3 regions of the Streptomyces sp. 11-1-2 genome follow, and region 3 is predicted to be linked to each of the others. Evidence: riboswitches for the same ligand, from Rfam matches in the RefSeq annotation. Region 3 holds a riboswitch; each other region holds the start of a gene.

Region 1 (7,451 bases), 6.5 Mb from region 3:
TCGCCATCGAGGAGGGCAAGAAGCTCTATGCCGTCGGCTGCGCCAGCTGCCATGGCACGGGCGGTCAGGGGACCTCTGACGGCCCGAGCCTGGTCGGCGTCGGCTCCGCCGCCGTGGACTTCCAGGTCGGCACCGGCCGTATGCCCGCGCAGCAGCCGGGCGCCCAGGTGCCGAAGAAGAAGAAGATCTACTCGGACGCCGATACCGAGCAGCTCGCCGCCTACATCGCCTCGCTCGGTGCGGGTCCGGTGACGCCCACCAAGAGCGAGTACAGCCCGGACGGCGCGGACGTGGCGAAGGGCGGGGAGCTCTTCCGTACGAACTGCGCGCAGTGCCACAACTTCGCCGGCAAGGGTGGCGCCCTGACCAACGGCAAGTACGCACCGGGCCTCGAGGGGGTCAGCGCCAAGCATCTCTACGAGGCCATGCAGACCGGCCCGCAGAACATGCCCAACTTCCCCGACACCGTGATGCCGGCGAAGAACAAGCAGGACATCATCGCCTACCTCGACACGGTCAACAGCGACAAGAGCAAGACCCCCGGTGGCCTCGAGCTCGGCGGGCTCGGCCCGGTGAGTGAGGGTCTGTTCGGCTGGGTCTTCGGCATGGGCGCGATGATCGTCCTCACCATCTGGGTCGCCGCCCGGACCGCAAAGGCCAAGAAGTCATGAGTAGCCACGAGATTTCAGAAGCAGAAGACAAGCTGCCGGAAGAGCGAGGGGCCGAGAGCGCCGTACGGCCGGTCGAGGACCCGTTCGCCGACCCGGGGCTGCCCCCGCACGAGCACCGTGTGCAGGACATCGACGAGCGGGCCGCGCGGCGCTCCGAGCGCACCGTCGCCCTGCTCTTCACGGTCTCGATGGTGGCCACGATCGCCTTCATCGCCGCGTATGTGGCGCTGCCGGTCGACAAGTACATCTACGTCTTCCCGATCGGGCACATCAGCGCGCTCAACTTCGCGCTCGGTGTGACGCTCGGCATCGCGCTGTTCTCCATCGGCGCGGGCGCGGTCCACTGGGCCCGCACCCTGATGTCCGATGAGGAGATCGCCGACGAGCGGCACCCCATCGAGGCCAGCCCCGAGGTGAAGTCCAAGGTCCTCGAGGATTTCGCGGCCGGCGCCAAGGAGTCCGGCTTCGGCCGGCGCAAGCTGGCCCGCAACACCCTCTTCGGCGCGCTCGCGCTGGTGCCGCTCTCCGGCGTCGTGCTGCTGCGCGACCTCGGTCCGCTGCCGGGCACCAAGCTGCGGCACACCAAGTGGGCCAAGGGCAAGCGGCTGATGAACTACAACACCATGCAGCCGCTGCGCCCCGAGGACATCTCCGTCGGTTCGCTCACCTTCGCCATGCCCGAGGGCATGAGTGAGGACCAGCACGACTTCCAGACGGAGATCGCCAAGGCGGCCCTGATGCTGGTCCGGCTGCAGCCGGAGAACATCAAGGACAAGCGCGAGCTGGACTGGTCGCACGAGGGCATCGTCGCGTTCTCCAAGATCTGCACCCACGTCGGCTGCCCGATCAACCTCTATGAGCAGCAGACGCACCACGTCCTGTGCCCCTGCCACCAGTCGACCTTCGACCTCTCCGACGGTGGCCGAGTGATCTTCGGTCCGGCCGGTCACGCGCTGCCGCAGCTGCGGATCAGGGCCAACGACCAGGGGTACCTCGAAGCCATGGGCGACTTCCCGGAGCCCGTCGGTCCTGCTTACTGGGAGCGCGGATGAGTACTACAAGCGACAGCGGTGCGCAGCAGCGCCGCGGCAAAGCGCCCGCGGGCGAGCGTGTCGCCGACTGGGCCGATGGCCGGCTGGGTGTCTACAGCCTGGCCAAGGCCAATATGCGCAAGATCTTCCCGGACCACTGGTCCTTCATGCTGGGCGAGGTCTGCCTCTACAGCTTCATCATCATCATCCTCACGGGTGTGTATCTGACGCTGTTCTTCCACCCCAGCATGGAAGAGGTCACGTACCACGGCCCGTACGTCCCGATGCAGGGCGTCAAGATGTCCGAGGCGTTCGCCTCGACGCTCGACATCAGCTTCGAGGTGCGGGGCGGTCTGCTGATCCGGCAGATTCACCACTGGGCCGCGCTGGTCTTCCTGTGCGGCATGTTCACGCACATGATGCGCGTGTTCTTCACCGGTGCGTTCCGCAAGCCGCGTGAGATCAACTGGCTCTTCGGCTTCCTGCTGTTCTTCCTCGGCATGCTGACCGGCTTCACCGGCTACTCGCTCCCCGACGACCTGCTCTCCGGCACCGGTCTGCGGTTCATCGAGGGCGTGTTCCTGTCGATCCCGGTGGTCGGCACCTACATCTCGATGTTCGTCTTCGGCGGCGAGTTCCCCGGGATGGACCTCATCCCGAGGCTCTACCCGGTCCACGTCCTGCTGCTGCCGGGCATCATGCTCGGCCTGCTGGTGGCGCACCTGATCCTGGTCTTCTACCACAAGCACACGCAGTACCCCGGGGCCGGAAAGACCGAGAAGAACGTCGTCGGCATGCCCCTGCTGCCGGTCTACATGGCCAAGGCGGGCGGCTTCTTCTTCCTGGTCTTCGGTGTGATCGCGGTCCTCTCCGCGGTCGCGACCATCAACCCGGTGTGGACCATCGGTCCCTACCGGCCCGATCAGGTGTCCACCGGCGCCCAGCCCGACTGGTATATGGGCTTCGCCGAGGGGCTGGTCCGTGTGATGCCCGGCTGGGAGATCACCGCCTGGGGTCATACGCTCGTCCTGGGCGTGTTCATCCCGATCGTGCTCTTCCCGCTGGTCCTCTTCGCGATCGGGCTCTACCCGTTCATCGAGTCCTGGATCACCGGCGACAAGCGTGAGCACCACATCCTGGACCGTCCGCGCAACGCCCCGACCCGTACGGCCTTCGGTGTCGCCTGGCTGACCGCGTACTTCGTGATGCTGATCGGTGGCGGTAACGACCTGTGGGCCACCCACTTCCACCTGTCGATCAACTCGATCACGTGGTTCGTGCGGATCGGCTTCTTCGCCGGCCCGGTCCTGGCGTTCATCGCCACCAAGCGGATCTGCCTCGGCCTCCAGCGGCGCGACCGCGACAAGGTGCTGCACGGCCGTGAGACCGGCATCATCAAGCGGCTGCCGCACGGTGAGTTCGTCGAGGTCCACGAGCCGCTCGCGCAGGAGCAGCTGCACATGCTGACCCAGCACGAGCAGCCCGAGCCCTACGAGATCGGCCCCGAGACCGACGAGAACGGGGTCAAGCGGAAGGTGACGCCCGCGCAGCGGGTCCGTTCGAAGCTCTCCAAGGGCTACTACGGCGAGGACAACGTCATTCCGAAGCCGACCCGCGAGGAGTACCACGAGATCACCAGCGGCCACGGCCACCACTGATCTCCGCCGTACCGCTCTCGCACGTCAGCTGACGCCACAGACCAGGGCCCCGGCCCGGACCACACGGTCCGGCCGGGGCCCTGGTCGTGCTGCCGATAGGCTGGCGGCGGGCCTGCTGACGTGCGCGGCCCCTTCCCTGCCCACCCCCACGGATCCAGGAGCGGACCATGGACGTTGTGACCCCCGCCGGAGGCGACAGCACCGCGACGGCCCGCACCTGGCCGGACGTACTGAGCTCGCTGATCGCCGGCCGGGACCTCGATGCCGACGACACCGCCTGGGCCATGGACCGGATCATGCGGGGCGAGGCCACCGACGCCCAGATCGCCGGTTTCGCGATCGCGCTGCGCGCCAAGGGCGAGACGGTCTCCGAGGTGGCCGGGCTGGTGCGGGCCATGTACGAACACGCCAAGGTGATCGAGGTGCCCGGGGCGACCGTGGACATCGTCGGCACCGGCGGCGACCGCGCCAGGACCGTCAATATCTCCACCATGTCCGCGCTGGTCGTCGCCGGTACCGGCGCGCGGGTCGTCAAGCACGGCAACCGCGCCTCGTCCTCCGCCAGCGGCGCCTCCGACGTGCTGGAGAAGCTCGGCGTCAACCTGGACATCACCCCGGAGCGGGTGGTCGAGGTCGCGGAGGAGGCGGGGATCACCTTCTGCTTCGCGGTGAAGTTCCACCCGTCGCTGCGGCATGTCGCCTCGGCCCGCCGCGAGCTGGGCGTCGCCACCCCGTTCAACCTGCTCGGCCCGCTGACCAATCCGGCGCGGGTGAAGTGCCAGGCGACCGGGGTCGCGGACGCCCGGATGGCGCCCATCATCGCCGGGGTGCTGGCCGAGCGGGGCTCCTCCGCGCTGGTCGTCCGCGGCGACGACGGGCTGGACGAGCTCACCGTGACCACGACCTCCCAGGTGTGGGAGGTCCGGGGCGGCGCCGTGCGCCAGGAGACCCTCGACCCGCGGGACGTGGGCATCGAGCGGGCCCCCATGGAGGCCCTGCGCGGTGCGGACGCCTCGTACAACGCCGATGTGGCCCGCCGGCTGCTGGCGGGCGAGCGGGGCCCGGTTCGGGACGCGGTGCTGCTGAACTCGGCGTCGGCGCTGGTGGCGCTCGAGCCGGAGCCGGGGGACAAGCCCCTGGCGGAGCGGATCGCGGCGGGTGTCGCGCGGGCCGCCGAGTCCATCGACTCGGGCGCGGCGCGCGACGCCCTGGAGCGGTGGGTACGGGCCACCCACGCTTAGGCGTTGCCCTTACGGCGCCCATGTTCTGTCCGTGCCCTGTCCGGGATGCGGACAGGGTATGGGCGCCGTCGTACGGCATGGCATACTCCTGACCAGGTCACGAGTGACAGCGACTACGGCCCCGGCCCGCTGTCCGGCAACCCTCCGTCCGTGGCGGGGTGCCCCGGGTGATGACCAGGCCGCCAGGCAGCGAGGCCGGCGGCAAGCGCGGACCCCTCGCACTAGGGGTCCTGGTGGTCGAGGGAGTTCTTCCGTGATGCAGCGAATGCGCTAGGGCCGAGCGGCCCGTTTCTCCTCCTGTGCTCCGCGCGGTGTGGCCGTGCGTCGAGCGACTTTCCGCGCCCTGACGGCCCGCCTACCGCCGTCTTTGTGCGCGTCACGCCTTCGACCCTCCCGGGAGACTTCGCCATGTCCGCGCGCCCTGCTGCCACCGCTTCCGCTTCCGCCGCCTCCGCCGATTCCTCCGTCGCCGCCTGTGAGCCGCTGCCCGTGCTGGGCAGCGATGTCCTGGTGCCCCTGGTCACCGGGGGCGAGGTGACCTACGCGGCGCTCGACTACGCCGCCAGCGCCCCCGCGCTGCGGCGGGTCTGGGACGACATCGCCGCCTACGCGCCCTACTACGGCAGCGTGCACCGCGGGGCGGGCTACCTCTCGCAGCTCTCCACAGACCTCTTCGAGAACAGCCGTAAGGACGTCGCCGCCTTCCTCGGCTGCCGCGAGGACGACCAGGTCGTCTTCACCCGCTCCACCACCGATTCGCTCAACCTTCTGGCCGCCGTGGCGCCGCGGGGCACCGAGGTCTTCGTCTTCGAGACCGAGCACCACGCCTCGCTGCTGCCGTGGGAGCAGCGGGACGACGTCACCGTCCGCTACCTCAGCGCCCCGCGCTCCCCGCGGCAGGCGGTGGAGACGCTGGAGCAGGCGCTCGCGGGGCGCGCCGAGGGCCCGGCGCTGGTCTGCGTGACCGGCGCGTCCAATGTGACCGGTGAGCTGTGGCCGGTGCGGGAGCTGGCCGCGGCCGCGCACGCACACGGCGCCCGTATCGTCCTGGACGCCGCGCAGCTCGCCCCCCACCACCCCGTGGACATCGCGGAGGCGGACGTCGACTGGGTGGCCTTCTCCGGGCACAAGCTGTATGCCCCCTTCGGCGCCGGTGTGCTGGCCGGGCGCGCGGACTGGCTGCTGGCGGCCCGGCCGTATCTGGCGGGCGGTGGTGCCAGCCGTAAGGTGACGCGCAGGGACGACGGGGGCGTCGACGTCGAGTGGCACACCACCGCCGCCCGGCACGAGGCGGGCTCGCCGAACGTCATCGGCGTCTACGCGATCGCGTCGGCGTGCAGGGCGCTGGCCGAGGCCGGTTTCGAGGGCCTGGTCGCCCGTGAGCGGGAGCTGATCGAGAAGGTGCGGGCGGGGCTGGCCGAGGTGCCCGAGGTGCGGGTGCTCTCGCTGTTCGGCGACGACGCCCCCCGGGTCGGCGTGCTGTCGTTCGTGGTGGAGGGATGGAACAGCTCCCACTTCGCGGCGGCGCTCTCCGCGGAGTACGGCATCGGCGTACGCGACGGGCTCTTCTGCGCGCATCCGCTGGTCCGCACCCTGCTGGACAGCGAGCCCGACGAGCCGGGCGAATGCGGCGCGCCGGAGGCCGCGCCGGGGGAGCGCTCGCTGAACGCGATCCGGGTCAGCTTCGGGGCGGGCACCCCGGACGAGCATGTCGAGCGGTTCGTGGGCGCCGTGAAGGAGCTGGTGCGCGAGGGTGCCCGGTGGAGCTACCGCACCGAGGACGGCCGCTGCGTCCCGGACCGCGGCTGAGCCCCTGGGCCCGGGGCGGCGGGGCTGAGGGAGCCGCTGGGTCCCGGGGCCCGGGGCCGGGGCCCCGGGGCCGAGGCGCCGAGGGCGTGGCGCTAGCCGTCGAGGCCGATCGCGAACGCCGCCTCGAGGTCGTGCTGCGAGTACGTCCGGAAGGCGATGTGCGTCTCGGTCGAGGCCACCCCCGGCAGCTTGCTGATCTGGCCGGTGATGATGTCCGCGAGGTCGTCGTGCCGGGCCACCCGCACCATGGCGATCAGATCGTGTGCGCCGGTGACCGAGTAGACCTCGCTCACGTTCTCCAGCGCGGCGATCTTCTCGGCGGTCTCCGGAATCCGGTCCACGCTGGTCTTGATGAGCACGATCGAAGTGATCACGGCTGGCTTTCTCCCTCACTGGCCCTGGCTGCGCCGCCCACTCTAAGGGGTCTTGAGCAAGCCCGGGCGGCGTCGCGGGGCGATGGGCGGCGCCTGGCCGCACCCCGCTCGTCGCGCGCAGCACCTCCCTCAGCTACCGCTGGGCGGTGCCCCCCGCGCTCTCCTCACGGGGCACGCCCATGCTTGCCCCTCGCCCCTCCCCCTCGGCCCTGGCGGGCCTGGGCGGTCCCCCCTCCTTCACCCACCCGGACTTGCCCAAGACCGCTTAGCCCTCCGCCCGAACCGCCCCCACGCGTAGAGAAAGCCGAGCGTGAAGCCCACGAGATGGGCGAGATAGGCGACGCCGGGGCGGTCGTCGGCCTGCCGGGCGGCCAGCCACTGGAGGGCCACCCAGAAGATCAGCACCGCCCAGGCAGGAAAGCGCAGCGGCAGAAAGAACAGAAACGGAAAGAGACTGGTCACCCTGGCCCGGGGAAACAGCCACAGGAAGGCGCCGAGTACCCCGGAAATGGACCCGGAGGCGCCCACCAGGGTCTGGGCGGAGTCGGCGTGCGCGGCGGCGTAGCCGAGCAGCGCCAGATAGCCCGTGACGAGGTAGAAGACGGCGAACTGGACTCGTCCCATCCGCTCCTCGGTCATCGCCCCGAAGACGTAGAGAAACAGCATG
Region 2 (7,451 bases), 4.6 Mb from region 3:
ACAGGCTGGCCCGGGCCTTCGAGGCCAAGAACAGCGGGATCAAGGTCGACGTCAAGGTCTATAGCTGGACCGAAGTGGACCGGCGCGTCGCCGAGATGGTCAAGAACGGTCAGGCCCCGGACATCGCGCAGATCGGCGCGTACGCCGACTACGCCGCGCAGGGGAAGCTCTACCGCGCCGACGAGATGCTCGCCATCCCCACCCAGGCCGGTTTCATCACCTCGATCGCCCATGCGGGCGAGGTGCGGCGAGTGCAGTACGGGGTGCCGTTCGTGGCCAGCGCGCGGCTGCTCTTCTACAACAAGAAGCTCTTCGACCAGGCCGGTATATCCTCCGCCCCCACGAGCTGGGACGAGCTCAAGGAGGCGGCCGTCCGGCTCAAGGCCGACGGGGTGAAGATCCCGTACGCGCTGCCGCTCGGCCCCGAGGAGTGCCAGGCCGAGACCATGATGTGGATGCTCAGCGGCGGTGGCGGCTACACCGACACCAACGGCAGCTACACCATCGACTCCTCCGCGAACATCAAGACCTTCGAATGGCTGCGGGACGAACTGGTCGGCGCGGACCTCACCGGCCCCGGCTCCCCGGCCCGCACCAACCGGCAGGACGCCTTCGACGCCTTCACCCGCGGCGAGGTCGGCATGCTCAACGGCCACCCGACCCTGATGCAGCAGGCGTCCGGCCACGGCATCAGCTACGGCACCGCGGCCCTGCCCGGCCGCAGGGGCAAGTCCCCGTCGACGATGGGCGTCGCCGACTGGCTGATGGCCTTCAAGCAGAACGGCCACCGTAAGGAGATCGGGAAGTTTCTCGACTTCGTCTACACCGAGAACAACGTGCTGAACTTCGTCACCGAGTACGACCTGCTGCCGGTGACCACCGCCGTCGAGCAGACGATGCTCGGCGACCGTGAGTACAAGCGGCTGTGGCGGTTCCTCGACGAGCTGGAGAGCGCCGAGTTCTACCCGGCCGACAAGACCTCCTGGGCGGAGGTCAGCAAGCTGTTCAAGCAGAAGATCGGCTCGACCGTGGCCAAGGGCGGCGACCCGACGAGCGTGCTGGGCCAGATCCAGCGCGAGGCCGACGCCATGGAGAATGCGGGGGCATGACAGTGGACACGCCCGCCCCCGGCCCTTCCGACGACCCTGCCGACAAGGGCGAGGGCGGGGGCGAGGGCCGGGGCGGGGAGCAGGACGGGGGCCGGGACCAGGTCGAGAGTCCGGCTGAGGGGCAGGACCAGGAACCGGGCCCGGGTGACGGGCTGTCCGACCGCGACGTGGCCGTGCTCGCCGTGGAGCGACGCGGCTGGCCGGGCCCCGGCGCCAAGGAGCGTGCGATACGGGAGCGGCTGGGCATCTCCCCGACCCGCTACTACCAGCTGCTGAACGCGCTGCTGGACGACCCCAGGGCCCTGGAGCACGACCCGGTGACCGTCAACCGGCTGCGGCGGGTCAGGGACGAGCGCCGCGAACGGCGCTGACGTCTATCGGGGGAGGGATGGCCGGGGCGGTTCACCGGCGGGGCGGCTAGGGGCTGTTCACGGGTGGGACGTCCCTGGGCGGTTCACCGGCGGGACCTCCCTGCGCCGTTCACCGGCGGGATGATGCCCGGGGGAAGCCCGTGGTGCCGCCGGGCCCGGTAGGGTCACCGCTATGGGCAGCGCTATGGGCAGTCACCCCCTCCCCGTACCTACCACCGCCGCCGGCCGCGAGGGCCTCGCCGCCCTCCTCGAACGGCCCGGCCGCGCCGTTGTCGGACTCGACTTCGACGGCACCCTCGCCGAGATCGTCCCTGACCCCGACCGGGCCCGCGCCCACCCCGGCGCCGTCCCCGCGCTCTCCCGGCTGGCCCCGTGGCTGCGCTCCGCCGCGGTGATCACCGGCCGTCCGGCCGAGGTCGCCGTCCGGTACGGCGGCTTCGCCGGGGCCGAGGGGCTGCACGGGCTCGTCGTCCTCGGTCTCTATGGCGCCGAGCGCTGGGACGCGGCGAGCGGCGCCGTCCAGGCACCCGAACCGCACCCCGGCGTCGCCGCCGTCCAGGCCGAACTCCCCGTCGTCCTCGATGAGTACGGCGCTTCGCAGGGCACCTGGATCGAGGACAAGGGCCGCGCCGTCGCCGTCCACACCCGCCGTGCCGAGGACCCGCAGGCCACGTTCGAGCTGCTGCGCGCGCCGCTGCACGTCCTGGCCGAGCGCCATGGGCTGATCGTCGAGCCGGGCCGACTGGTGCTGGAGCTGCGGCCCCCGGGCATGGACAAGGGCGTCGCGCTCACGGAGTACGTACGGCGGACGGGCGCGGAAGCCGTGCTCTACGCGGGCGACGACCTGGGCGACCTGGCCGCGTTCGCGGCGGTGGAGCGGCTGCGCGAGGAGGGTGTGCCGGGGGTGCTGGTGTGCAGCGGCAGCACGGAGGTGACCGAACTCGCCAAGCGGGCCGACCTGGTGGTCGACGGCCCGGCGGGCGTGGTGGAGCTGCTGTCGTCCCTGGCCGACGCGGTCAGCGGCGCCAACGCCTCGTAGAGCCCGCCCGGACCGCGCCGGTCACCTCGTAAGTCCGTGGCTCAGAAGCCCGCCGCCACCGCGAAACCCTCGCCCCTACAGCGCCCGCAACTGCGCCAGGAACCATGCCTGGGGCGGCAGCGCGGTCGCGGCGGCGGCGAGTCGCTTCGTACGGTCCGCGCGCTCGCCGTCGCTCATGCGCAGCGCCTCGTCCAGCGCCCGGGCCGTGGCCTCCACGTCGTACGGGTTCACCACCAGCGCGTCGTCGCCCAGCTCGGCGTACGCCCCCGCCTCCCGCGACAGCACCAGGGCGCATCCTCGCTCGGAGACCACCGGGACCTCCTTGGCCACCAGGTTCATCCCGTCCCGGATGGGGTTGACCAGGGCCACGTCCGCCAGTCGGTAGGCCGCGAGCGACCGTGCGAAGTCGTCCTTCACATGCAGGGCGACCGGGGTCCAGCCCTCCGTGCCGTACTCGGCGTTGATCTTGTCCGCGAGCCGCCGCACCCGCTCGGTGTAGTCGCGGTAGACCGCGAGGTCCTGGCGGGAGGGGTAGGCGAAGGCCACATGCACCACGCGCTCCCGCCACTCGGGGTGGGTCTCCAGCAGCCGCCGGTAGGCCAGCAGCCCGCGCACGATGTTCTTGGACAGCTCGGTGCGGTCCACCCGGACGATCGACTTCCGGTCCGGCCCGATCTGCGCCCGCAGACTGGCCAGCCGTTCGTCCACATCCGCCTGCCGCGACCGCTGCCGCAGGAAGTCCGCGTCCGCGCCCAGGCCGTGGACGCCCAGTCGGGTCTCCCGCCCCTCGAAGCGCACGGCCGTCGGCGGGCCGTCGCCGTCTCCGTCACCGTCCCGGACGATCTCCGCGCCCAGCACGGCCGCGCAGCAGTCGGCGAAGGCGCCGGCCCAGCGCTCGGTGAGGAACGCGGCGCGGTCGCCGCCGAGGATGCCGCGCAGCACACCCGCCGCGACGTCGTCCGGCAGCAGCCGGTAGTAGTCCGGCGGGGCCCAGGGGGTGTGCGAGAAGTGACCGATCCGCAGGTCGGGGCGGAGTTCGCGGAGCATCGCGGGCACCAGCGCCAGGTGGTAGTCCTGCACCAGGACGACGGCCTCGTCCACCGCTTCCTCGGCGAGCGCGTCCGCGAAGGCCGCGTTATAGGTCTCGTAAGCCGCCCACTGGTCGGCGAACTCCGCGTCGAAGACCGGCTCGACCGGGGTCTGGTAGAGCAGATGGTGAACGAACCACAGCACCGAATTGGCGATGCCGTTGTACGCGGCGGCGAAGACATCCGGCGCGATGTCGAGCATCCGCACCTGCTGGCCGCCGGTGTCACCGGGGTTCAGATGGCTGTCCCCTGCGCGCCGGGCCGCCTCGCGATCACCCTCCCCGAGCGCCGCGCACACCCACACCGCGTTCGCGTCCGGGCCGATGGCGCTGAGGCCGGAGACCAGCCCGCCACCGCCGCGCCGGGCGGTGAGCGAGCCGTCCTCGCCCAGGCTGTACGAGACCGGACCGCGATTGGACGCGACCAGGATCGGGGCGGTGCGCGGAACTGCCATGTCGCGAGCCTAGCCAGCCGCGGCCCCGCGCAAACGTACGTACGGTTTCTTGCCCCGTAGGAGCCATCGCCTGATACCGGGGCCCGGGGTCATCACGCCGCGCCGCCCGGGTGCGTCACGCCGCGCGCCGCTCCGCGTACTCCGGTATCTCGATCATCGGTGGCCGCTCCTCGGTGTCCACGGCCGTGGTGCGCGGCTCGAAGCCGTTGTCGCCCCGGTCGAACTGGGTCAGCCGCGGACGCACCAAATGGCCCCGGGCCAGCCGCAACTGCGCGGTGCGGTAGATCGCGGCCGCCATCCGGCCGAGTGCCAGCCCGTCCTGGTGGCGGTGTTTGCGCACCCCGATGTCCACCTGGCCGAGCGCGTCGAGACCCACCGTGTGCAGCGCGTCGACCAGCAGCCCCAGCTCGACCCCGTAGCCGACCGGGAAGGGCAGCCGCTCCAGCAGCGTGCGGCGCGCCGCGTACTCACCGCCCAGCGGCTGGACGAATCCGGCCAGCTGGGGCCAGTGCAGATTCAGCAGCGGGCGGGCGACCAGCTCGGTGACCCGGCCGCCCTGGCCCGCCAGCTCCCCGAGCGGGCGGTCGTACATGCCCTTCACGAGCTGCAGCGTGGGGTCGGTCAGCAGCGGACCGACGATCCCCGAGACGAAGCGCGGATCGAATTCCCGCAGGTCGGCGTCGATGAAGCAGATGATGTCGCCGCTCGTGGCCAGCAGGGACCGCCACAGCACCTCGCCCTTGCCGGGCAGCACGGGCAGCCGGGGGAGCAGCGAGTCGCGGGGGACGACGGTGGCGCCCGCCGCCGTGGCGACCTCGGCGGTGCGGTCCGTCGAGCCGGAGTCCAGCACCACCAGCTCGTCCACCAGCGGTGCCGACTCGCCCATCAGCTCCCGGCGGATCGTCGCGGCGATCTCGCCGACCGTGGCCTCCTCGTTCAGGGCGGGCAGGACCACGCTCAGGGTCGTCGCCGAGCCCCGCTTCGCATCCAGCAGGCGGTCCAGCGGCCGGTCGTCGGCCGACCAGGAGCGGTGCTTCAGCCAGCGCTCCACCTCATCCAGCACCTGTGTCTCTCCCTGCCGTGGTCGCTGTGATCCATCTCGCGCATCGGACGGCTAGCTCAACCATCCGGGCCGTCGGTTACAGTCTTGAACAACGCACATGGCCGTCGTATGTCGGGGTCGACCTCGGTGTTTACCGAGGAAGCCCGTGATGATGCCGTGCTGACAAACGCCCGGGTCCGCCCGGTGCCATACCGCTCATCCAGAGGGGCAGAGGGAACGGCCCGTTGAAGCCCCGGCAACCCTCCAGCTGATCTCGCATTCCGCAGCGAGGCTCCCAGCTCGGGAAGGTGCCAATTCCGTCTCGTGGCGAAATGCGTCGCGAGGAAGATGAGGAGAAAGGGCCTCGCCATCCATGGCTGTGCAGTCAGTAGAAAGCTCAACCACTTCCTCCACCTCCGACGCCTCCGGTGCCTTCGGTCCCGCCATCGCATTGTCCTGTCGGGAGTGCGGTGAGCGGTTCGATCTGGGCCCGATCTTCGCGTGTGAGGTCTGTTTCGGGCCGCTCGAGGTCGCGTACGAGCTGCCGGCCGGCGACCCGGAGGAGCTGCGCCGGCGCATCGAAGCCGGTCCGAACAGCATCTGGCGCTATGCCCCGCTGCTGCCCGTCCCGGCAGACGTGGCGGACCTGCCCAGCCTGCACCCCGGTTTCACCCAGCTGGTCAAGGCCGACAACCTCGCCCGTGAGCTCGGCGTCACCGGTGAACTGCACATCAAGGACGACTCCGGGAACCCCACCCATTCCTTCAAGGACCGGGTCGTCGCCATCGCCGTCCAGGCCGCCCGCACCTTCGGCTTCACCACCCTCTCCTGCTCCTCCACCGGCAACCTCGCCGGCGCGGTCGGTGCCGCGGCCGCCCGTGCGGGATTCCGCTCCTGCGTCTTCATCCCGCACGACCTGGAGGCGGGCAAGGTCGTCATGGCCGCGGTCTACGGCGGTGAGCTGGTCGGCATCGAGGGCAACTACGACGACGTCAACCGCTTCTGCAGCGAGCTGATCGGCGACCCGGTGGGCGAGGGCTGGGGCTTCGTCAACGTCAATCTGCGGCCGTACTACGGCGAGGGTTCCAAGACCCTGGCGTACGAGATCTGCGAGCAGCTCGGCTGGCGGCTGCCGGACCAGATCGTCATCCCGATCGCCTCGGGCTCCCAGCTCACCAAGATCGACAAGGGGCTGAAGGAGCTGATCGCGATCGGTCTGGTCGAGGACAAGCCCTACAAGATCTTCGGCGCCCAGGCCGAGGGCTGCTCCCCGGTCTCCGCCGCCTTCAAGGCCGGCCATGACGTCGTCCGGCCGCAGAAGCCGCAGACCATCGCCAAGTCGCTGGCCATCGGCAACCCCGCGGACGGCCCTTACGTCCTGGACATCGCCCGCCGTACGGGCGGCGCGGTGGAGGACGTGAACGACGAGCAGATCGTCGACGCGATCAAGCTGCTCGCCCGCACCGAGGGGATCTTCGCGGAGACCGCGGGCGGGGTGACCGTCGGCGTGACCAAGAAGCTGATCGAGGACGGTCTGCTCGACCCGTCCCTGACGACCGTCGTGCTCAACACCGGCGACGGCCTCAAGACCCTCGACGCGGTGGCCCCCACCACGGGTCCCTCCGCCATCATCCGCCCCACCCTTGACTCGTTCCGAGAGGCTGGTCTCGCATGAGCGTCAACGTCCGAATCCCGACCATCCTGCGCACCTACACCGCCGGTCAGGCCGAGGTCCCCGCCGAGGGCGCGACCCTCGCCGAGGTCCTGGCGGACCTGGAGAAGAACCACCAGGGCATCGCGGCCCGCGTGCTGGACGACACCGGCAAGCTCCGCCGCTTCGTCAACGTCTACGTCAATGACGACGACGTCCGCTTCGCCGATGGCCTGGCCACGGCTACCCCGGACGGTGCCGGGATCTCGATCATCCCGGCGGTCGCGGGCGGCTGCTGACCCCGCGTCCACCCTCCTCACCTTTGGCATCGCCCCGTCCGGGGACAACCGGACGGGGCGATTCCGTGTGTGGAATCGCGATACAGTTGCCCTGATTCCCCGATGGCCCCCGGGCCGGAACCACATATGAGAACTCGTCAAGTTGTGCGTAAAGTGTGAGCGCGAATTGTCGGGTTGGTTCCCTATGTCCCGCCCGGCTTGCCCGAACTTCACATAAATTCTCACTTTTAACCGTTCGGCCGTGCCCAGAATTCTCGTCCGATTGACCTGTTGCAGAGGGCGTTGGGACGGATACATTCAGCGGCGGTCGACGCGTTCCGGCGCACACCCCCCACATCCGGGGGGTGAGGTCTGACCCGGGTCCGCGGAGTGCGGTCCTGCGCAAGGGCCAGCAATAG
Region 3 (7,451 bases):
CCCACCGCCGATCTGTCCCGGCTCACCATCGGACAGAGCGCCCAGGTCCTGGGCGCGTGGCGGCCGTCCGACGGCTCTGTGGACCTCGTCCGGGTCGCGGTCGCGCCCGGTGCGGGGAGGCGGCGGTGAGCGCCCTGGTCTGCGCCCTCGCCCCGCTGGTGCTCGCCGGGGTGCTCGGACCGGCCGGGGCGGGCAAGCTGTTCGGCCGGGGCACCGCCCGGCAGGCGCCCCGTACCGCGCTCGCACGGCTGCTGCGCGACGGCGGCCGGGCCGCGCTCGTCCTGCGCGCCCTCGGCGCGGTCGAACTCCTCCTCGCCGCCGCGCTGCTGGCGCCGCCCGCCACTCCGCTCCCGGGAGCGGCGGCAGCCCTCCTCGGCGCGGGCTTCCTCGGCTATCTCGGCTATGCCCACGCCGCCGCGCCCGGCTCCTCCTGCGGCTGTACGGCACGGCAGGACGCCCCCCTCACCTGGCGCGCCTTCGTCCGCGCCGCCGCGGTTCTCGCGGGCGGGGTCGCGGCGGCCCTGGCCCAGCAGCCCTGGTGGACCGCGGCGGCCCGCCGTCCGGCCGCGGCGCTGTGGCTGGTCCTGGCCGCGGCGGCGGCCCTGACGGCCCTCTCCGCCGATCCGGACCGCCGCTGGCGAATGCCGTTGCGCCGACTGCGGCTGCGGATCGCCGGACATCCGCTCGCCGCGACCGGTGCCCCGGCGGCGGTCCCGGTCGCCGCGACCGTCGAACTGCTGGAGCGCTCGCGCGCCTGGCAGAGCGCCTCCCGCGTGGTGCGCTCCGCGCTGCTGGACCACTGGGACGACGGCGGCTGGCGCATCCTCCAGTTCGCCGGGGTGCACGGTGGCGGCACGGCCGCCAGGCCCGTTCTGGTGCTCTTCGCTGTGGACGCCGCGGCCAGCCTGGACACGGTGCGCGAGCCCGCCGTCCGGGTCAGCGTCATCGACGCGGACAGCGGGGCCCCGGTCATGGCCACGGCGTGAGAGGCCGGCGCTCGGCGGGTAATCTGGATCAAACGAAAATTTCCTGGACAAAACGATCGAACCGCGGGGCGTCCAGCGCAGATGGGTGCCGAGGCGTACCAGGCATGGATGGACAAGCCCGGCCGACACCCGTACCCGTACTGACCGACACCCCTGCCGAGGGGGGCCCGCGGCGCGCGCGCCGCCCGGCGCGCGTTCCCGCCTGCCGGGGGCTGAGCCGGTGGCGCCGGTAGGGGAGTGGGTGTATGTCCGAGCATCGGTCCGCGTCCGGCTCCCGGGGGCCCAGATGGTGGCGGCGGATGGAGGACGCGTTCCACCGGTCCGCGATCGGACGCGGATGGCGGCGGGGCAGCGATTTCGAGCTGCTGCACCGCGCGATGGGCTTCGCCGCCCTGGGCTTTCTCACCCTGGTGCCCCTGCTGATCGTGGTCGCGGCGGCCGATCCGGTGAACCGGCTCGGTTTCGCCCAGTGGCTGGCCGAGGGCCTCGGGCTCTCCTCGACCTCGCGGGACGAGGTGCAGCATCTGTTCGCCCCGCCCAAGCAGGCGCTGGAGTCCACCACCGCCTTCGGTCTGGCCACGCTGGCCGTCTTCAGCCTGCGCTTCGGCACGGTGCTCCAGGTCGGCTACGAGAAGGTGTGGGAGCTTCCGGCCGGCCGCTGGCACACCGCCTGGCGCCATCTGGTGTGGTTCGTGGGGCTGATCTGCTATCTGCTGCTCTCCGCACATCTGGAGCCCGGCATCTCGCGGGTGCTGGTGGCGGTGCTGGGCACAGTGCTGTTCTTCTGGTGGTCGCAGCGGCTGCTGCTCGGTGGGCGGATCAGCTGGGGCGCCCTGCTGCCCGGCGCGCTGGCCACCGGCGTCGGGCTGCTGGGGCTGCGGGTCTTCTCCCAGCTGGTGTTCTCCCCGCTGATCGCCTCCAACGCCGTCTCCTACGGCCCGGTCGGCACCGTCCTGGTCGTCCAGTCCTGGCTGGTCGGAGTCGGATTCGTGGTCTTCGGCGGTGCGCTGCTGGGCCGGGTGCTGTACGAGGAGTATCTGCGGATGGTGGCATGGCGCCGCAAGCGGCGGCGCGACCGGGCCAAAGCGGCGCCACCGGCGGACTGACGCCCTGGCCGACGATCACGCGGGAGTGGCCCGCGAACCCTGGCGCGACGCCTCCCGCCGGTGGTCGCTTCCATGATCGTCAAGCCCGGGGCCGGACCCGAAACGCCGTCGCCCCGGGCCGGGCGCGCCTGGCATGCTGGCGGTGTGAACGGACCCGAGATCCATCTCAGTCTCGCTCCTGAACTGCGATTCTTCGCCGTCCAGGAGCGGCGCCGGCCCTGGACGGCCGTGGTCACCGACGGCGCCTCCACCCTCGGCCATGTCGTCGAGTCGCTCGGGGTCCCGCTCACCGAGGTCGGCCGGCTGGTGGTGAACGGCGAGGAGACCGCCGTCTCGCATGTGCCGAGCGCGGGGGAGACCGTGGAGGTCCATCCGGTCGTCCGCCCGCAGCGGGTGCCGGGCGCCCCGCTGCGCTTTCTGCTCGATGTGCACCTGGGCACGCTCGCGCGCCGGCTGCGGCTGCTGGGTGTGGACGCCGCGTACGAGAGCGAGGACATCGGCGACCCCGAGCTCGCCGCGCGCTCCGCCGCCCAGCGCCGGGTGCTGCTCTCCCGCGACCGGGGGCTGTTGCGCCGCCGTGAGCTGTGGGCCGGGGCGTATGTCTACAGCGACCGCCCCGATGAGCAACTGGGGGACGTCCTCGGCCGGTTCACCCCGAGCCTCGCGCCCTGGACCCGCTGCACCGCCTGCAACGGCCCGCTGGAGGACGCCGACAAGGAGTCGGTCCGGGAGCTGCTCCAGCACGGCACCCGGCGCACGTACGAGGTCTTCGCCCGCTGCACGGTCTGCGAGCGGGTCTACTGGCGTGGCGCCCACCACGCCCGGCTGGAGGCCATTGTGGCCGGGGCGATGGACGAGTTCGGCGACGCCCGGCCCGCCCTGCCCTGAGCGGAGCCGCCGGGCAGGGCGCCTGGTCCTGGGCGCGAACTCAGGACACGTCGTCCTGGAGGGCCTCCGGAATCGTGGTGTGAAAGGCCGGATGGGCGTGCAGCCGCCGCACATAGGCGCGCAGCCGCCCATGGCGGGAGACCCGCTGGGCGGCGTCGGCGTCCGGGCGGAGCCGGTGCTCGGTGTCGAGCTGGACGAGGGCCACCCACAGGTCCACATCGGCGGCGGTCAGCTCGTCCCCCAGTGCGTACGGCGCGGTCGCGAGCCTGCGGTCGAGTCGGCCGAGGGCGGTCAGCAGCCGCTCCAGCGCGGCGTCCCGGCACTCCGCCTCGCGCGCCGTCCCGGCCTGCCGCGCCGCGTGGGTGACATCCTCGTCGAGGAGTTCACGGAGGGCGTCGATGTCCGCGGCGCGGGGCGCCGGGCGCAACCGGGGACGTCCCGGTCCGCCGTGGTCGCTCAGGTGGCCGGCGAGGTCGCGCAGGATGTCGGGCGTGTGGTTGCTGACGACACGTCCGGTCCAGCCGTCGCACAGCGCGGGCGCGTCCACCGGTCCGCCGTAGCGGTGCCAGGTGGCCTCGTAGGCCCCGCGCAGTGCGGCGAACGCTTCGGGGGTGTCGTCCGGGAGCCCGACGAGGGTGGTGGCGACGGTGTCCCGCAGCCCGAGCAGATCGAGGGTGATGGAGACGCGCAGCGAGAGCGGACAGCTCGCGGAGAGATAGAGCCGATAGCGATGCGGCACCGGATAGAAACCACCGGCGAGGTCGACGCCGATGCGGCTGCGGAAGCGGTGCGGCGGAGTGGGCGGGGCGATCCGGGGGCGGGGCGAGCAGGGGTGGGGGTCGAGAAGAGCGGCAGGACCTGAACTGACCGGAAACGTCTCGGACATGGCTCTCCAAGGCAAGGACGGAGCCCCGGCCCGCCGGTCTGGGCGGCGCCGATGGCGCAACGGAAGGGAAGCCCGCGCGGGGCGTTCGCCGGGACGGTGCCGGGACACACCCGATCCCGGCGCGGTGGGCCGCGCTCGGTGACCGCGTCGATTCAGCCGGCTGGACTGGCGGCGCTGCAGATGCGCAGCAGATCGATGTGCAGACGCCTGGTCAGGAGGTGGCGACGGCGTAGCGGGGACCACGGCCGGGGACGCCGACGGGCGCAGTCCTCGTCGCTGTCGGTCCTGGGCATCTCACCGATCCCATCATCGGGGGCTCGCGAGGCAGCGAGACCGCGCTTGTCCCGTCCACACCGACGGAACCTGGTCGTCACCCGGGGGCACCCCGTCGCGGGAGAAGGGTTGCCTGTCAGCGAGCCGGGGCCGATGACCCACCTGAGCGGGGATTCCGCACGGTGGGCACTGACAATCGTGACCGTCCCTGACAGTGTCGTCGCGCTCCGCGACGGCGTCAACCCATGCCGGGATGGCCAACGCGGGCCGATGGCACGGTGGATGTCCGCTCAGCGGAACGGCCGCCGCGCGCCGCCGGTGGCCCGCTCGATGAGGACCATGGCCGCGTCGTCCGCCAGCCGTCCCTCGGCATGCCGGACCAGGGCGTGGCGCAGCCGGTCCAGGTACTCGCCCGGGGTGGCGCCGTCCAGCGTCTCCATGGTCCGGTGCAGCGGAAAGAACTCGTTGTAGTGGTTGCGGGCCTCGACCACGCCGTCGGTGTGCAGCAACAGCCGGTCACCGGGCAGGAACGGAAAGGTCTCGACGCAGATCGGGGGAGGGCTGAGGAACTCCTCGAGGCCGAGCGGCGGCAGCGGGCGCGCCGGGTCCAGGGAGCGCACCTTGCGCTCGCGCATCACCAGGGGCGGCGGATGCCCGCGGTTGATCAGCTCGACCAGCGACTCGTCCGACACCTGGGCGAGGAGCACGGTGACGAACTGCTCCGCCAACTCCTGCGGGTCCTGGAGCTGGGAGCGGTCCAGCAGCTCGTACTCGCGCGCCAGCGCGGCCGCACAGCGGTGCATCACCTCGGCCAGGTCCTGCTCGTAGTGCACCGCCTCCCGGAAGGCGCCCACCACGGCCGCGGCGGACCGTACCGCGGCCAGCCCCTTTCCCCGCACATCGCCGACGATCAGCCGCACTCCGTAGCGGGTGCACATCGCCTCGTAGAGGTCCCCGCCGATCTGCGCGTCGCGCTCGGCCGCCAAATAGACGCTGGCGGTGTTCACGACACCGATCCGGGCGGGCAGCGGCCGCAGCACCACGTTCTGGGACACCTGGGCGATCCGGCGGATTTGGGCCAGCTCGCGGTCCCGGCGCACCCGCACCGCGCTGGTCGCCACGCTCGCGAGCGCCACCACCAGCAGGGCCAGCAGATTCGCGTACACCATCTCGCTGCCCCAGACATTGTTGTGGGTGGCGGTGATCGCGCTCACCGCGGTGGCCAGCAGCGCCACCCCGCCGGTGCCGAACGGCCCCATGGTCACCGCCGCCAGCGCCGGCGCCGGGGAGAGCAGGGGGCCGGTGTAGAGGGTGTGCACGGGGGAGAGCTCAATGCTGAGCACCGCCGCCAGGACCAGGAACGGCAGACACCGTGTGACCGCGAACAGCGTATGGCTGCGACCGCTCGCCCCCGGGGCGAAGCGCATGAATCGCATAACTTGGACCTTATCTGATGAAAGCCGCTAAGGGGGTGGTTCTCCGTAACGCGCGACGGAGGCCCCGGGCGTAGCCTGACGCTATGCCCGAGCTACCGGATGTCGAGGGGTTCCGGCGAACGCTGGCCTCCTGCGCCCAGGGCCACCGCGTCGAGCGGGCGGAGGTCGCCGACGCGGGCGTGCTGCACGGGGTGACCGCGCAGCGGCTGAAGCGCGATCTCAAGGGCCGCCGCTTCGCCGCGCCGCGCCGCCACGGCAAGTGGCTGATCGCCCCCACCGACGGGCCCACGGTCGTGGTGCACTTCGGCATGACCGGGCGGCTGGTCTGCGGGGCGGACTCCGAACCGGGCGGCCGGTTCGAGCGCGTCGCCTTCGACCTCGACGACGGCCACCGCCTCGGCTACGAGGACCAGCGCAAACTCCAGGGCATCTGGCTCGCCGCCACCGACGCCGACGTCGACCGGATCCTCGGCGATCAGGGCCCGGACGCGCTCTCCCTGAGCCGGGCCGATCTCGACCGGCTGCTGGCGGGGCGGCGCGGACGCGTCAAGACCACGCTGACCGACCAGACCGTGATCGCCGGGCTCGGCAACCTGCTCGGCGACGAGATCCTGTGGCGGGCCCGGATCCATCCGCAGCGGCCGGCCAACGCGCTGACCGACGACGAGCACGAACGGCTCCACACCGCGATACGCGAGGTCCTGCGCGCCTCGGTGCGGGCGGGGCGGGTGCCGGACGACCCGGACTGGCTCACCGGACAGCGCGACGACCCGGACCCGCACTGCCCCCGCTGTGGCCATCCGCTGCGGCGCGGCCGGATCGCGGGGCGGACCAGCCTGTGGTGCCCCCACTGCCAGCGGGACGGCGGCTGACGCCCGCCCGGGGCGACCCGCGGCCCGCTCGGCGCCCTCGCGCCCGATCGATCAGGACACCCACGCCTTGTACGACATCACGTCGCCCGCCTTCAGCTTGTACTCCGGATCGTCCCGGGTGACGGTCTCCTCGACGTCCAGCACGTTGCCGTCGTCCGGATCGAGGACGATCAGGTACCGCATCCCGGAGGAAGCGGGGGTGAACCGGAACGCCTGCCCCACCCGGCCGAGCCGGTCGGTGACCTTGCCCGCCGGGCGCAGCCCCTCGATCCGGGACAGCAGGGCCACGATGTCCGCCCGCTGGCGCGGACCGGGAGTCCACACCTCGAGAAACGCCTCGATGGCCGAGATCAGCTCCGCCGAGTCGTCGTCCGCGCCCGGGGACCAGGCGGCGAGATAGGCGCGCAGTGCCGAGGCCCCGGCCGGAGGATCCTCGAAGTAGCTCTCGTTGGCCCCGTTGATACCGGCCGGATACTTCGCCTCGCGCAGCACCTTGCCGTCGTGGACCGCACGTGGCGGCGTACCGTCGGCGATCACCGGGCGGTCCGGGTGGCGCGGATCGACGGCCACTTCCAGGAGCGAACCGCTGCCGTCGGCGTTCCAGCGGGTCAGGGACTCCTGCGGAAAAGTCACCGCGTCCTTCCCCGACTTCATGCTCAGCGACCAGGTCCGCAGATGGCTGCCCCTCCTGCTCTTCTCGGCGGAGCTCTCGGCCGCGGCCCGCGCCCGCCGGACGATCTCGGTCAGCGATACGTCCGCCCGGGAGGCATGCGCCACCAGCGGCAGCGGCCTGGACGCGGCCACGGCGGAGGGGGAGCCGGTGCCCGAGACGGTCAGCGCGAGGGCGAGGATCGTCGCGGCCGCCACGGCCTCCAGGCTCCAGACCGCGCGCCGGACGGTACGGCGCCCCCGGTCCCGGGACGGCAGCCGCCGCAGCAGCAGCTCGGCGCGCGCGTCCAGCGGCCGGTCCCGCCAGGGGCCGGTGTCGGCGGACACGGGGTTGG

The links. A riboswitch is a leader RNA that binds a small molecule or an ion and turns the genes downstream of it on or off. The one in region 3 is predicted to bind S-adenosylmethionine.
Region 1: linked by a shared signal. The riboswitch ahead of CGL27_RS14795 (aminotransferase class V-fold PLP-dependent enzyme) and the one ahead of CGL27_RS42790 (glutathione S-transferase C-terminal domain-containing protein) in region 3 are both predicted to bind S-adenosylmethionine.
Region 2: linked by a shared signal. The riboswitch ahead of thrC (threonine synthase) and the one ahead of CGL27_RS42790 (glutathione S-transferase C-terminal domain-containing protein) in region 3 are both predicted to bind S-adenosylmethionine.

What each region holds. Positions count from the first base shown of each region.
Region 1 is NZ_CP022545.1:3,501,116-3,508,566, reverse strand. Features, by position in the region: gene CGL27_RS14815 (c-type cytochrome) at 1-671, shown strand, start outside; gene CGL27_RS14810 (Rieske 2Fe-2S domain-containing protein) at 668-1,723, shown strand; gene CGL27_RS14805 (cytochrome bc complex cytochrome b subunit) at 1,720-3,360, shown strand; gene trpD (anthranilate phosphoribosyltransferase) at 3,528-4,601, shown strand; SAM riboswitch class IV at 4,697-4,815, shown strand; gene CGL27_RS14795 (aminotransferase class V-fold PLP-dependent enzyme) at 5,010-6,410, shown strand; gene CGL27_RS14790 (Lrp/AsnC ligand binding domain-containing protein) at 6,503-6,784, opposite strand; gene CGL27_RS14785 (rhomboid family intramembrane serine protease) at 7,022-7,451, opposite strand, start outside.
Region 2 is NZ_CP022545.1:5,316,756-5,324,206, reverse strand. Features, by position in the region: gene CGL27_RS22215 (extracellular solute-binding protein) at 1-1,109, shown strand, start outside; gene CGL27_RS22210 (DUF3263 domain-containing protein) at 1,262-1,480, shown strand; gene otsB (trehalose-phosphatase) at 1,665-2,519, shown strand; gene CGL27_RS22200 (trehalose-6-phosphate synthase) at 2,595-4,061, opposite strand; gene CGL27_RS22195 (glucosyl-3-phosphoglycerate synthase) at 4,177-5,124, opposite strand; SAM riboswitch class I at 5,317-5,458, shown strand; gene thrC (threonine synthase) at 5,477-6,778, shown strand; gene CGL27_RS22185 (MoaD/ThiS family protein) at 6,775-7,053, shown strand.
Region 3 is NZ_CP022545.1:9,960,814-9,968,264, forward strand. Features, by position in the region: gene CGL27_RS42770 (cell wall protein) at 1-129, shown strand, start outside; gene CGL27_RS42775 (MauE/DoxX family redox-associated membrane protein) at 126-986, shown strand; gene CGL27_RS42780 (ribonuclease BN) at 1,286-2,092, shown strand; gene CGL27_RS42785 (Mut7-C RNAse domain-containing protein) at 2,237-2,980, shown strand; gene CGL27_RS42790 (glutathione S-transferase C-terminal domain-containing protein) at 3,021-3,866, opposite strand; SAM riboswitch class IV at 4,197-4,343, opposite strand; gene CGL27_RS42795 (PP2C family protein-serine/threonine phosphatase) at 4,430-5,575, opposite strand; gene CGL27_RS42800 (DNA-formamidopyrimidine glycosylase family protein) at 5,659-6,447, shown strand; gene CGL27_RS42805 (CU044_5270 family protein) at 6,499-7,451, opposite strand, start outside.